Regions from separate parts of the Chryseobacterium sp. FW101-FHT12H09 genome, predicted to be linked through region 1. Evidence: riboswitches for the same ligand, from Rfam matches in the RefSeq annotation. Region 1 holds a riboswitch; the other holds the start of a gene.

Evidence for each region. A riboswitch is a leader RNA that binds a small molecule or an ion and turns the genes downstream of it on or off. The one in region 1 is predicted to bind cobalamin.
Region 2: it holds a riboswitch for cobalamin, as region 1 does, so the genes downstream of both, AC3WRL_RS03615 (TonB-dependent receptor plug domain-containing protein) here and AC3WRL_RS09415 (TonB-dependent receptor plug domain-containing protein) in region 1, are expected to answer to the same signal.

What each region holds. Positions count from the first base shown of each region.
Region 1 is NZ_JBYTCP010000002.1:803,938-811,571, forward strand. Features, by position in the region: gene AC3WRL_RS09400 (helix-turn-helix domain-containing protein) at 1-176, opposite strand, end outside; gene AC3WRL_RS09405 (hypothetical protein) at 700-2,763, shown strand; gene AC3WRL_RS09410 (hypothetical protein) at 2,803-3,327, shown strand; cobalamin riboswitch at 3,676-3,858, shown strand; gene AC3WRL_RS09415 (TonB-dependent receptor plug domain-containing protein) at 3,972-5,999, shown strand; gene AC3WRL_RS09420 (YncE family protein) at 5,996-7,132, shown strand; gene AC3WRL_RS09425 (cell surface protein) at 7,147-7,634, shown strand, end outside.
Region 2 is NZ_JBYTCP010000001.1:795,694-803,327, reverse strand. Features, by position in the region: gene AC3WRL_RS03620 (YncE family protein) at 1-295, opposite strand, end outside; gene AC3WRL_RS03615 (TonB-dependent receptor plug domain-containing protein) at 307-2,154, opposite strand; cobalamin riboswitch at 2,188-2,365, opposite strand; gene AC3WRL_RS03610 (cytidine deaminase) at 2,494-2,976, opposite strand; gene namA (NADPH dehydrogenase NamA) at 3,079-4,131, shown strand; gene AC3WRL_RS03600 (DUF2752 domain-containing protein) at 4,162-4,452, shown strand; gene AC3WRL_RS03595 (CCC motif membrane protein) at 4,473-4,793, shown strand; gene AC3WRL_RS03590 (endonuclease) at 4,986-6,785, opposite strand; gene AC3WRL_RS03585 (DUF4136 domain-containing protein) at 6,986-7,513, opposite strand; gene AC3WRL_RS03580 (C1orf53 family protein) at 7,515-7,634, opposite strand, start outside.

The DNA.
Region 1 (7,634 bases):
TCTTCAAGTGGAACATCCAGAAAACCTGCTATTTTCTCCCATTCGGCTCTTATGATCTTAACATTGCCGCTTTCCTTTCTGCTGTAGTTGGATACATCTGTTGCAAGCAGATCAGCGATCTCCTGTTGGGTATGGCCTCTTTTCTTTCTTAGGGCACGTAATTTTTCTTTTTGCATCTCAGATATTTTTACAAATGTGCAAAAAAAAAATTTAACTTATGTAGAAAAAATAGACTTCCTGAGGATCATGTGATCGGGTTTAATTTAGCAAAAAGATGTTTCGCTATTGAAGTTTGTAGAATCAGAGATTTTTTTTAAAAACTTCTGTGTTCTTCTTACGCAGTATTCCAGCACTTAAAATAGATTAAATGTTTAAAAAAACATTGAGGTTAAGGAGAAATGGTAAGGTATCTTTCTTTGCGGTTTTAAATCTGCTTTTTTACCTGAAAAGCAAACTTGTCAGATTTCTCCAGGCAATGTATTTCTACGAACAAATTTTACCAGGTAGTCAGAATGATTCTAATTCGTACTGTTCTATTGAAAAAAATCTAAAATATTTTCTCTGGTAGTATATCAATTATTTTTAATATATCAGTATAATGCATTGTAAATCAGTTATGTATAGCATACTAATAGCTGGTTGAATGTTTCCTGTTGATCAGGCAAACATCTAATTTTACGAACTTAAAACACAAACAAAATGAAAGAAAATCTTCAGAAGAAGGTCAGTTGCTTCGTTGCAATACTGACCCTCTTACTCTTGATATTTCCGGCCGGGCTTAAAGCTCAGGAATCGCAAAATTGGATGGCAAATACTACTACTCCCTATGCCTTTTCTGCATCGTCGGGAAACTTCACCTATCTTACGGGAGGCACAGGGGTAAGCAGTATTCAGGTTGATACCGGATTTAGCGGAGCATTGCCTATCGGTTTTAGTTTTAAATTTGGCTGTAAGGATTATACCCAGGTATATGCCAGTTCTGATGGAACATTGTCATTTGAAGGTGGAAGCCCTTATAGTTCTAATAATAATGAACCTTTATCCTGGAAAAGATTTTTAGCTCCCTTTTGGGCTGATTTGGATGGTCGTTTGGGGAAAGCCAGCTATGCTACTTCCGGTACCGCTCCCAACAGGGTTTTTACCATGGAATGGAGAGACTGGAAACGGTATGGTTCTGGTTTTTACGATAAAAATATTTCTTTTCAGGTAAAACTTTATGAAGAGACTAACGAAATAAAATATATTTATAAACAGGAATTTGCATCAGGTAGCCCAAGTGGTTTGAGTATAGGTCTTTTCTATGGCTCTGATAGTAGCCATAAGAGATGGCTGAATAATGCTTCATCATCTCCTACGGCCTCATCGACTCAATCTTCAGATCTCAATAGACCAGCCACAAACCAGGTGTATGCTTTTACACCGGGCGATAATAATTGTACTATAGTTTGTTCTGGACGAACTACACTTAATAACAGTGGTGGTACAAAAGGCACAGACGGACTTCGTGTTATTATGACTGGTGCCGGGAATATCCAGATTGTAAGAAATGGAAAGGGCCAGATTTATAAAAGTGAGGACAGATTAGATAGCGGAACTTCCAGTCCTTATTCAGTGCCTGGTACTACGCATGGTCTTATACTGGGAATTGGGAGTACTCAATATACGACCGGTACACTGAAAGCCTCTTCAGGGTTTTCGGATGGAGGTCGCCTTACAATTGTTTCAAATACGTGCCAGGAGGATACAGGTCCGGATGCCGATGGAATTGAACATAATAAGATACGCCTCAAGGCCACTAAAAATGGGCGGGATTATTTTCTGACTATATATTATTATTACAGAAATCCTGAAACATTTATGACCATAGATTATGAAGTAGAGATCCCTGCTGGTAACACAGAGCTGGTAAAAGTAGCACATGGCTGGGATACTTACCTTAATGGGGGGGACAGTGGTCCGGGATTTGTAACTGGCCAGGCACCCTATTATACGGTGGGTGTACAAAAGCAAGGCACTTACGAGGCCTTCCAGTATGTTTCAGGAACCCCATGGAGTGGATATTATTCGGCGAACTATTTTGCTTTGAATAGTAATTTAGATAATGATTTAGCTTATAAAAATGTAATTAATTCGAATCCTAATACCGATAATGGAATGGGAATATCTCTTAATTTTGGTAAAGATTCAGGTACTTATAACAGTATCAGTAAAGTGATCTTTAAGTGTAATGCTGAAGTAGCCCCGGTTCTTAGGCAGACTTCTGTTCCTTGCGGAAGTGGATCGGTTAACTTAAACAGCTTTGTGGTGCCTTTAAATCCTAATCCCCATAACCTGGTCCTGATATGGCGGGACAGTACGGGAGCTGAAGTAGCCGACCCTACCAGCGTAAGCAAGGCAGGAGTGTATACGGTTAGTTATAGAGATACGGTAAATAGATGTGATTCACCTCCAAGCACATTCACTATTACAGGAGTATGCGTGGTAACTACCTGTACGAAGCCAGCCTCTACGGCGACTCCTACCGCTTTTACAAAGATGGGTATGTCAGGGTACAGTTCTTTGCAAAAGGATTGGCCGGCTAAGATTCCTAATGGTTTTATCGCACTGGAGTCAGGCTTCAACGGGCTGGTAATTACAAGAACAGTTCCCGGTAAGATCACCGATCCTGTAGCAGGAATGCTGATCTATGATACCTCTAAAAACTGTTTCAGTTTATACAACGGAACCTCATGGAAATGTATTGAAAAATCGTGTAATGACTAATCGGTCTGCGGAAAGATCAATCAACAAAAAAGCAGAATAATGAAAAATATATACAGCATAAGCAATATAAAGAAAACCTTATCTATAGTGGCATTGTGTATAGCAGGTATTGCCGGAGCTCAGATGGGTGTAGAAACGGAAACGATAAGAGGGAGCGGAATCCTGGATTTTCCTACGGGAAAAAACAAAGGGATCATCCTTCCGGTATTAACAGAGGCAAACTCCACTCCTTCTGCAGGAACGATACGAATGTATAACAAGATGATACAGGGTGTTACCAGTTCGGGAGTGGTAAACTTCAGTGATCCCGGCGATACTGCTGTGGTTACTTTTAACACATCCACCCCGCAGGCAGCCTCTGTAAACAGTATGATCATAGGCGCCGCGACTTCTGCTGCTACAGGAGGAGCGTTGGTTCTGGAATCCGATACTAAAGCATTGATCCTTCCCCATGTCTCTAATGTAGAGACAATGCCAAGTCCATATCCGGGAACGATATGCTATGACGTAAGAAGTAAGACTTTTGCCATGTTTGATGGCAAAGTATGGAATTTTTGGAAATAATTTTTGTTCATTTTTGTGAGTGATTAGGAATAGTACAATATTCATAATCATGTATTTTTTTTAGCGAATCCTCTAGAGCGTTATGCTTTAGAGGATTTTTTTTAAGCTTCTGTGTTCTCTCCGGAATGTCATTCCGACAAAGGAGCAATCTCTATAATCACAATCTAATGAATGAATAAAGTAAATCTTAATCGGGATTCTTCACCCCACTTCCGAACTCCGTTCGCCGACTTACAGTCTGTGTTCAGAATGACACACAACATTCCGTTGCAATAGTAACGGAATGTTAGCTTATATGTGGTTGATTGTCATTTTGTTAGATTGCGTATTGTTTCTAAGCAGAATTTTCTATCTTTGCCGGATTCTGGTGAGCCATAAAAAGCTCTTAAAAGGGAATCCGGTGTAAATCCGGAACAGACCCGCTGCTGTAAGCTCTACAAAAGTTTTTGAAGCATATATCCACTGTTTTTTAATGGGAAGGATTTCAAAAATAGAGTAAGTCAGAAGACCTGCCGGAAAGATTAAAGTTTGATGCTTTCGTGGAATAAAGCTTAGGACAACAATGATTCTGTGCAGTTATAGCTGTACAATATCATTGCTGCTTTCTTATATCCATTAGCATTAAAATTATTCTCAATGAGCTAATGGAACCAAAATTTACTTTTTATAAAACGAATAAAACGATTATCACAATTCTTGTGCTATTCGCTCAGCTTTTCTTTTCTCAGTCGAGGGATACTATTAAAGAACAGGTCATTGTTCCTGTACATATTCAGAAAAAGACCTTTAAAGAGATCCTTCCGGCACAGGTAATATCGGGAGAACAATTAGAGAGACTTAACAGCCATTCCGTAGCAGATGCTCTCCGGTATTTTGCGGGGATTCAAATTAAGGACTATGGCGGGATCGGAGGTCTGAAAACCATCAATATCCGTAGCATGGGAAGCCAGCATGTTGGTGTTTTCTATGATGGTATCCAGTTGGGAAATGCTCAAAATGGGATTGTGGATTTAGGGCGATTTTCTCTTGATGATCTTGAAGAAATCTCTCTTTATAACGGGCAGAAAAGTGAAATTTTTCAGCCTGCAAAAGATTTTGGTTCTTCGGGTTCCATTTATCTGCAGCCAAAAATCCCAACTTTTAAAGGAAATAAAAAAACCAATCTTGTCGTAAGATTTAAAAACAGTTCCATTGATTTATTTAATCCTTCATTTCGGTTAGAACAAAAAATATCTGAGAAAATATCGGCAAGCTTCAGCTCTGAATTTATACAAAGTGACGGAGTTTATAAATTTAGATATAGAAAGAAATATCCTGATGGAGAAATTGCCAATGATACAATTGCCAAAAGATTTGATTCTGATATTAAATCAAAAAGGTTTGAAACAAGTCTTCATGGGGATTTAAAAGATGGAAACTGGAGTGTGAGAGGATATGGTTATCTGTCTGATCGTGGAATTCCGGCAGCGATTGTTAATAATCGTTTTGGTGCACGGGGACAAAGATTACGGGATGAAAGCTACTTTGTTCAAGCCAGTTTAAGGAAAAAACTATTTCCAAAATTTGAAACACAGCTTAGAGCAAAATTTGCTTACGATTATACTTTTTATGCAGATACAGTTTCTACAGAAGCGGCTTTTCCTGTTCGCAACAGTTATATCCAGCGTGAAGTATATGTTTCTTCATCCAATATGTATTCTATAACATCCAACTGGGATATAAGTGCGAGTGTAGATTTTCAGTATAATAATCTGGATGCCAATTTGTTTAATTTTTCCTACCCTACCCGTTATACTACATTAATGGCTTTTGCGACGACTTACCAGTGGCGGCGGTTCAAATTTTTAGGAAGTGTTCTGGGTACTTTTGTAAGTGAAGAAGTTGAGAAAAATTCTAAATCTCCGGATAAAACAGAATGGACACCAGCGGCATTTCTGTCCTATCAGCCTTTTAATTCTAAGGAGATAACCATAAGAGCTTTTTACAAGAGAATTTTCAGGATGCCTACTTTCAATGATCTGTATTATACGGTAATTGGAAATGCTTTTCTAAAACCTGAATTTACAAATCAGTATAACGTAGGTTTTACCTATGGGAAATCCTATCATCATCAGATTTTAAAGGGTGTTTATGCTACAGTAGATGGCTATTTCAATAAGGTGGAAGATAAAATTATTGCAGCTCCCACAGGAAACTTATTCCGATGGACAATGCTGAATCTCGGAAATGTAGAGATCCTGGGAACTGATGTTCACGTACAGGCTGATCTGAATTTTGGAAATGTAACCATAAGACCTCAGGTCAACTATACCTTTCAGCGGGCACGGGATTTTTCTGATCGAAGCGAAAGCTATTTCGGGGATCAGATTCCATATACTCCATGGCATAGTGGAAACTTTACGACAATGGCAGATTACAAAGACTGGAGTTTCAATTATAGTTTTGTTTATGTAGGGGAACGATATGACGGCCAGCAAAACAATATTCAATACAATTATGTTCAGCCTTGGTATACTCACGATCTATCGGTGCAAAAAAAATTCAACTGGCAGACACATCAAATTAAAGCGAGCCTGGAGGTCAACAATATTTTCAATCAATACTATGATGTGGTACTGAATTACCCTATGCCTGGAAGAACTTTTAAACTAATTGTAAGTTTTACATTATGAGAAAATTAAACTTTTGCCTCCTGATCGGTCTGCTTCTTTTCTTCTTTTCTTGCAGAACAGATGAATATATTCCCCGTGAGCAAAAAGAGGAAGGTCTGGCACAGCCAGAAAATACGGCTATTAAAGGGTTTTATATTCTTAATGAGGGAAATATGGGAAGTAATAAATGTACGCTGGACTTTTTTGATTATACAACAGGAGTGTACCGACGTAATATTTATGGTGAAATCAATCCCAATGTCGTAAAGGAGTTGGGTGATGTTGGAAATGATATCCAGATCTATGGAAGTAAACTCTATGTGATTGTAAATGTTTCCAATAAAATTGAGGTATTAGATGCTAAAACAGCAAAGCGTATTAAAACAATTCAGTTACAGAATTGCAGATATATCAAATTTAAAGATGGAAAAGCGTTTGCAAGCAGTTATGCCGGACCTGTTGATATCAATCCTAATGCTCCTAAAGGAAAGGTTGTAGAAATTGATACGGTTTCACTTTCCATTCAGAGACAGGTAACAGTGGGATATCAGCCTGAAGAAATGGAGATTGTAGGCAATCAGCTTTTTGTCGCTAACTCGGGAGGGTATATGGTTCCTAATTATGATAAAACGGTTTCGGTAATTGATCTCAATTCATTTACAGAAACCAGGAAATTGGATGTGGCAATTAATCTTCACCGTCTTAAAAAAGACAATTACGGCGATTTATATGTGAGCTCCAGAGGGGATTATTATAACATCCCTTCAAGTTTATATTTAGTGGATGCTGCAACAGGAGTGCTGAAAAAAGATTTTCATGTGGCAGTAAGCGAAATGACCATCGTTAATGACAAATTGTATTATTACGGGAATGAGTTTAATTACAATACCCATTCTTATTCTAAATCATTTGGCATTATTGATGTAAAAACCGAGCAGATCATTTCCAATAAAATTATTGACCAGGAATACGTAGATGGTATTAAAGCACCTTACGGAATAGCTGTAAATCCGATCACAGAAGATATTTACATTACAGACGCCCGGAATTATGTGTCTACAGGATTTGTCTACTGCTTTAATAAAAGTGGACATTTTAAATGGAAAACCGAGGGTGGAAATATCCCGGCACACTTCACCTTTTTATACAAATAAACTGAATCTAAGATATGGACAGAAATATTTTTAAAATTTTAAAAACTGTACTGGCGGTATTTCTATTGGTAGGAATGACCGCATGTAAAAGTGACAGAGATGAAGATTCACCATTTAATGGTTTGGAAGAATCTTATACGATCAACCGTTTCAACGTTCTGAATATTGCCGCGAATGTTTCAGGAAAAATGACATGGAGCATTAAAGACTCCATTATTTCTGAGGGCTCAGAGCTGGACTTTATCAGTCCCTATATTAAAACATACCCTCTTACTTTAAAAATAGATCAGAACGGAAAAGTAAAAACGTATCAATCAACAATTATCGTCAATAAAGAACCCGGTTCTTACAGTAAATATGTTTCCAATGTATTGGATTTCCGTCCTGCTGTAGGACAGTTTACCAACGAAATTCCTGAATATATGGTTGGAGATACTTCCAGCAGTATGCTTCAAAAAGCCAGAGGATCTTTGGTGGGTTCTAATACCTCGATGATTAGTTT
Region 2 (7,634 bases), on a different contig from region 1:
TATTGGAATTGTTCAACAGAAGATATGCTTTGTCACCATTGAATGCTACAGATTGTAAAACATCTCCCAGTTGAGTTCCATTGTTTTTAGAAAAAATACTGTTCTGGCTAAAAGTCAGATCTCTTGAAACAAAAGTTACTTCTGCATTAGGCTTTCCAAAATTCCCTTCATTAGCGATTAAGAAACCATTTTCATAAGTAATTACTGGTAATGTATCATCATCATTGTTACTACACGAAATATTGAATAGCAATATGGTAGCAAATAAAAGTTGTAAGAGTTTAGTTATTTTCATGTTATTTTTAATTAAAAATTTATTGTTGCTGAAATACTATAGTTTCGTTTTGGCATAGGATAATAGGATACCGTTTCATAAACAGTATTGGTTAAATTATTTACTTTAAACCCTATGATGTATTTTTTTAGGATGGTTGCCGAAATTCCAGTGTTTAAAACAAAATAAGGATCCAGAGCGTCTTCTCTTTTTTCATCGGTTGTGGTATATGTAAGACCGTTAAATAAACCCTGAACATAAAATTTTAAGAAATCGTACTGATAATCAAAATTTCCAAAAACTTTATGAAGTGGGACATATACCATCTGGTTCTTAGTTTCTTTGTTAATTGATTTGGCAAAGGTATATCCAACATTGAATCTGAAATGGTGTTCATTGAATTTTTTATCAAATGTAATCTGAGATTCTAAACCATAAGATTCCACCTTGTTGATATTTACAGGAGACCAATAACCGTATTCTGTAGGAAGCCAAACAATATTGTCTGAAATATTAAGATAATATGGGCTTAATGTAAGTTTAAACGCACCAAATTTAAAATCATGATCCATATCTATCTGGAATGATGTTTCTGGTTTTAAATCAAGGTTTCCCCCGGGATTCCAATACAGCTCATTGAAAGTGGGAAATCTGAAGTTTTTGGATATATTCAAACCTACGCTGTACCATTGTAGAGGATCCCATTTTCCGGATAATGAATAAAGCAGAGGTGCATTTATATTTTCAACAAAATCTTTTTTTACTCCAGCCTCAAAACGCAGATCTTTCGTTGGGAAATAGCGTAATAATCCAGCCACAGATCCCACATTTCTACTTACATTTCCAATTCCCTCTGTTTTTATACCTGGGATGACGGGCTGATATCCTTCTCCTTTATTCACCTGAAATTCAGTAATTACATTAAAATTCAGTTTTGGAACAATGAAATAGTTAAAATCATTTTTAAAAATGTAATTCTTTCCTGTAGATCCACTTGTTTTTGGAGCGTTATAATTGCCGAAATATTGAAAGTTTTCTTCTGTATAAGCTGCTTTTAGGCTATTCGAAAATTTACTTTTATTGATGTCCCAAGAAAGTAAGCTTCTGGTACTTTGTGTCTCATATCTTGTTCTGTTCCCATTTTCGACAAAAATGGGATAGTTTTGAGCGGAATCAAAAAACTGACTTTGCCACGAAAGGGTTTGATGATTGGCAATTTTGTATGATATACCAACATTAAATGTTGTATTGTAATATTTCCCGTTTCTGTTTAGGTAATTTTTCTCTTCAACTTCATAATCATTCTGACTGATCGAGTGATTTCCCGAAACTTTAAAACTGAACTTATCATTGCTATAGGCAGCTTGAGCAAAATTATTAAAGGTGTTAAAAGAACCTGCCTCAGAATATAAAGATGCTTTGAAGCCATCATTAAAGCCTAAATTGTTATTGAGATGAATGCTTCCTCCAATAGCACCACTTCCATAAATGACACTTCCACCACCTGCTTTTATTCCAATCTGATCATATCCGAATAAAGGGATATTATTAATGTCTCCTTGTCCAAGAAATATGGAGTTAATATTAATCCCATTCCATACAAAAGCAGTCTGTTGTGCAGTTGTTCCCCTAAATGAAGGCGAAGATACAGCACCACGGCCATTTTCTTTAATGTAAACGCTGGACTGGAAACGTAGAAGCTCTGAAAGATTGGTGGAGTTTTTTTCCACATCTTGTGGAGTAATCGTATTTACCTTATGAAAAAGCTTTACTTTATTCATTTGGTTGTCAAAAATATACACGGTGTCAATTGCTTTCTCCTGTCCCAGACAAAAAAAATAGGCAGATGACGATAAAAGTAGTACTAAAGTTTTTTTCATACTATTTTACTTTTCCTCCGAAAGCAATATATTTTTGATATTATCATTTTGGCAGGTCTCCTGACTTTCGCTTTTCTATACCTTCCCGTTTGCACAGTGGTTTGTTATAGAATATGATAGTTGCGATTTACAGTTGCGGGGACAGTTTGGGTTTTCCACCCAATTCCCTATTATTTTCAATAGCTTGAAAACCAAAATTTTTGCAAAGATAAGTTTTTAAAAAGAAACGCCAATTTTATCTATTAAAATGTGTTTTTTTAAATCAGAAATCACGAAATATTCTGTTATTAAATGATATTGATAAGCAAATTTAAACTTTCATGATTTTACTCTTAGTGATTATAAAAACGTAGCATCAAAATAGAAAGGTAGTAGATCTTTAATGGAATGAACTTTTACAATCTCATCATTCATGCTTGAGAAATAAAGATCAATATTTTCATTTTGCTTTGTTTCGTACTCCATTAAACTTTGTCTGCACGCTCCACATGGAGGGATAGGAGGATTCTTTTCAGAAAATTCTTTAGGTCCGCCCACGATAAAGATCTTTTTGATCTTTTGATCCGGAAAGTTAGCACCAACCCAGAATAAAGCTGTTCTCTCAGCACAAAGTCCTGAAGGAAAGGCTGCATTTTCCTGATTGTTTCCAGAGAAAATTTCACCGTTTTCCAGCAAAATGGAACAGCCAACAAAAAACTCAGAATAAGGGGCATAAGCATTTTCACGAGCTAGTTTCGCTCTTTCGAAAAGTTTTTTTTCTATATCGTTCAGTTCGCTACTATTTTTAAAGTATTCATAGCCGATCTGTATGTCTTTTTTCATATATTGGAGCCTAAAAAGGGGGGATAAAATTAGTTCTTTTTCAGCACGTAGGCAAGCCAATTTTATTCCGTCATTTAATATTAAAATCCAAAATAGATAAAGATGTTATATACTCCAATACAGTTTAGAAATGTTGAACTGAAAAACCGTTGGGTAATGTCTCCCATGTGTATGTATTCGTGTGAAAACGGATTAGCAAATGACTTTCATTTTGTCCACTATGGAAGTAGATCCCAAGGAGGAACAGGATTAGTAATGGTTGAAGCAACGGGTGTTGAACCTCGTGGAAGAATTACCAATAAATGTATGGGTATCTGGAATGACGAACAGGCGGCCAAGCTTCAGAAAATTGTAGAATTCATTCATTCAAATTCTGAAAGTAAGATTGGAATCCAGCTGGCGCATGCTGGAAGAAAAGGATCTACCTGGAATAATATTCAGATTCCCATGGAGGAAGGATGGGAAACTCTTGCTCCAAGTCCAATTCCTTATCATCCGACTGAAAGAATTCCACATGTTTTAACTGTTGAAGAAATTAAAGAACAGGTTCAAAATTTTAAGACTGCTGCAAGAAGAGCTGTTAAAGCTGGTTTTGACATCATAGAAATTCATGGGGCACATGGTTATTTGATCCATCAATTTTTATCTCCACTTTCTAATATCAGAACAGATGAATATGGGGGAAGTTTTGAGAACAGAATAAGATTTCTATTAGAAATTGTAGACGCAGTTAATGATGAGTTGAACGAAAATGTAGCACTATTTGTTAGAATCTCAGGAACTGAATATGCTGAAAATGGATGGAGTGTTGATAACAGTGTAGAATTGGCAAGAGTTTTAAAGGATCATAATGTAGATTTAGTAGATGTTTCCAGTGGTGGAAATATCCATGGAGCAAAAATATCTGTTTTTGATGGTTATCAGGTACCTTTCTCTTCACGGGTAAGAAATGAAGCTGTAGTAAAGACAGGAGCAGTAGGTTTGATAACTAAAGTGGAACAAGCCGAAAATATTTTACAAAAAGGAGACGCAGATCTGATCTTTATTGCCAGAGAGATTTTGAGGAATCCCTATATTGCCATTCAGGGCTCATTTGAAATGCAGGAAGAATGTTTTTTTCCGCATCAATATCTCAGAGCTAAAATTTCTTCTTAATTTTAGATAATAATAGTAAAAATACCAAAAATGAAAATCGAAGATTTTATGCTGCCTTGTCCAAGTAAGAAATTCTTAGGAATAGAATGCTTTGGTTGTGGTACACAAAGAGCAATAGTTTTGGTTTTTGAGGGAAAATTTTCGGAAGCCTTTCATATGTTTCCTGCAGTATATACCTTACTGCTTTTTTTATGTACTGTGGGGTTGAATTTTATTGACAAAAAAAGAAATTACGGTAATGCATTAGTTTTTTTAGCAATTATTAATTCAATTATCATGGTAGTTTCCTATTTTTACAGACATCCTTTACCAATAAATTAAAATTATTAAAATAAAAAACTATGAATCAAAAATTACCAAACGCAACAACAGTATTAGTATTAGGAATCGTTGCAATCTTAGGAAGTTGCTGCTGTAACGGAATTGTTGGAGTAATCTGCGGATTAATCGGAATGAACCTTTATAATAAGGATAATGCTTTATATCAACAAAATCCAAGTTTATATTCAGATTTTGATAATTTGAAAGTAGGAAGAATATTATGTATTATCGGTCTTATTATAGGAATTCTAAGTTTAATATACATGATCTTTGTTCTTTCAACAGTGGGTTGGAGCGGTTATATGGATCAAATTAATCAATTAAAAAACATGGGTAAATAAATATCCAGTTAATGATAACTAAAAAGACTGCAATGAAAATTGTAGTCTTTTTTATTTAAAAAATAATCTCTTGAATGATTGTATAATAAAAGGTAATAAGCACAGCTAAAGAGAATTAAAATAATATTTAATAGTAAAATGGCTTCTCTTTAATTAAAGAGAAGCCATTATATTTATAATTAAGTTAAATTTTTATTTAACGATAAACTTCAAACTAGAGTTATCTAATTTCAGAATGTAAATTCCCTGTTCAAGACTTTTAATTTTAATTGAGTTTCTGCTGTTTTTAAAAGGGCTGTTAATAGTCTGCATTACTTTCCCTTGTAAATTATAGATCTCCGCTACTTTAATATTTTGAGTCTCACCTTTAACGAAGATTTCCTGATTTGAAATTGGGTTAGGGTAGATTTGTAAATCTCTGGATTCTATCTGTAAGTCGGAAGCAGTGCTCTTGCTTTGCTTTCCCGTTCCAGAGTAACAAGTCCAGTTTAGGTTGTCAAGAGCCACTCTGTTACTTGTTGAATTATTTTCTAATGTCACAATCACATTACCGGAAACATTGATGTTATTAATAGTGGTAGTTGCAGTTGTTGCGCTATAAGGAATTGTTCCTACCTGCGTTCCATTGACAAGAACATTGAATGTTCCGTTGCTTCCACTGAATTTTAATTGAGTTGTCACTGTTAATGATCCAATACCGTTACTTGAGCTGCTTGATTTTAAAGAACCATCTCTCACAGTAATTGCTTTGTTAGAAATTGTCTGGTCAGTTCTGGAATCTGTTGCTGTCCAAGTAATTCCACTGTTAGTCCACGTTCTTGTTGAATAACTTGATGAGCTGCCTGTAGGAATTGTTTCAAAAGTTTCATTTACACAATCAGTTGGCGGATTAGTGGTTCCGGATTCTGTTGTTGCAGAAACGGTTGAACTGTTTGAAGAAGTATTTCCAGCTGCATCTTTAGCCACTACATAGAAATTATAGGTGGTAGAAGAACTTAATCCTGAAATATTAGCAGAAGTGGAGCTAACATTGGTTTTTAAGCTTCCATTCATATAAACGTCATAAGAAGAAACTCCTACATTATCTGTTGATGCACTCCATGAAAGAGAAACACTACTGGATGTTTTTCCTGAAACGGTAAGACCTGTAACTGTAGTGGGTGCCTGTGTATCATTTGAAGGCTGCTGAGATCCCCAAATTTGATCTACATAAGCCGGATTATCAATAAAAGGATTTCTATTTCCCTGGTAAGTATAAGTAGCATTGTTTCTGACGATTTCTGTCTGAGAAACAGGATCCTGATTATGCCAGGCTAATAAAACATTAAGCTCCCAGGTTTGTAATCCAGGGAAAGTTGTATTTCCAAGCATGTTACCTGAAGAGAAAGTAGAAAGTTTGCTTTGATAACGTGTTACAAAATAAAAGATCATACGGGCAACATCACCTTTGAATTCATCGATAGGCTCGAAAACTGTTCCACCATATCCTGAAGAAACAGAATTTCCTAGTTTTGAACCGTTTTTAGAGGTGAATGTAGCTGTTCCAACTTTTCCGAAAGGATAATTAGATCTCATTCCATTTACCTTTCCATCAGTTGCTCTGATAAAATTCACATCGGAAACCATTGGTGAAGCTTCATTAAATAAACTTTGTGGAACAATATGCTCACGGTTATAGCAATTTCCTTCTACTGAATAAGTACCACATTGGTTAGTAACTACCGTATAGTTATAAGGATCCGCAGCAGTAGGCTTTTCAGAATAGATATCCATAATAGAACCATCATTTTCGTAGGTTTTATCAATATCAGTTGTTTTATAAGCCGTCCATAATCCGCCATATCCTTTGTCCTGATGTCCATTTGTTATGATGGTGCTTAGTGCCGTTTTTAAAGAAGCACCGGTAAGTCCATTTGCAGAAGAATAATAACCCGACGGAGCCTGGGCATTAGCAACACCTGCAAAAGCAAGAAATAAGATAATTTTTTTCATATTAATAAAATTTAGGGTGTAAGATTACTACAATTTTACGAAAAGATAAATTACATTATTGTTAATTTTGAATGCTATGCATTAGATGCTATATTTAGCTGTATTCGTGAGATTTCCTGAGTCTTTTCCACGTTTTTGAGCACAAAAAAGCCAATACAGGGCTGTATTGGCTTTATATATAATTTTGATCTAAATAAATTTTATTTTCTCTGTGGAGGATAATTTTTCATTATTTCCGCCATGATTTCTGGAATTTGTCTTTGTTTTGATTTTGGAGAATCTACAGAAATTCCGCTACCGATTCCCTGCCAAACAAGTTTATTGGTTTTTGTGTCAATAAGATCAACAATTAGAGCCCCTTCGTTGTAGTTGCTCGTCCATGTTCTGCTCATTCCAATTCCCCAACCGAAAGAACCACCCCATCCCCACATTCCGTAAGGAGAAGTACTGTTAATATCTGTTATTTTTTTGTGATTGGCTTTTACATTGACAATTAAATCCGGATTTTCTCCTGATGAAAGACCTTTAGTTTGTAATTGTCTCGATAGTTCATTCAGAACTCTATCTTTATCAATATCATTCAATTTCAAGTCATCAATTCTTATTTTATAAGTTTTGTAAGATGTGAAATTTGCTGTTTCGGCGTAGTCAGAACGTACCTGAAATGGGCTACAAGAAGTTAATCCTAAAGTAGCCGCGGCTAACAAAATAAAAATATATTTTTTCATTTTATTTATTTTTTTTATCGTTTTTAATGAATGTATCGGTCTTTTTATCGTATCCGTAAGGACAGTGTCTACAGCCACTCTTACAACAATATCCTCGTTTCAGATGAAACTTTTCTGTAAA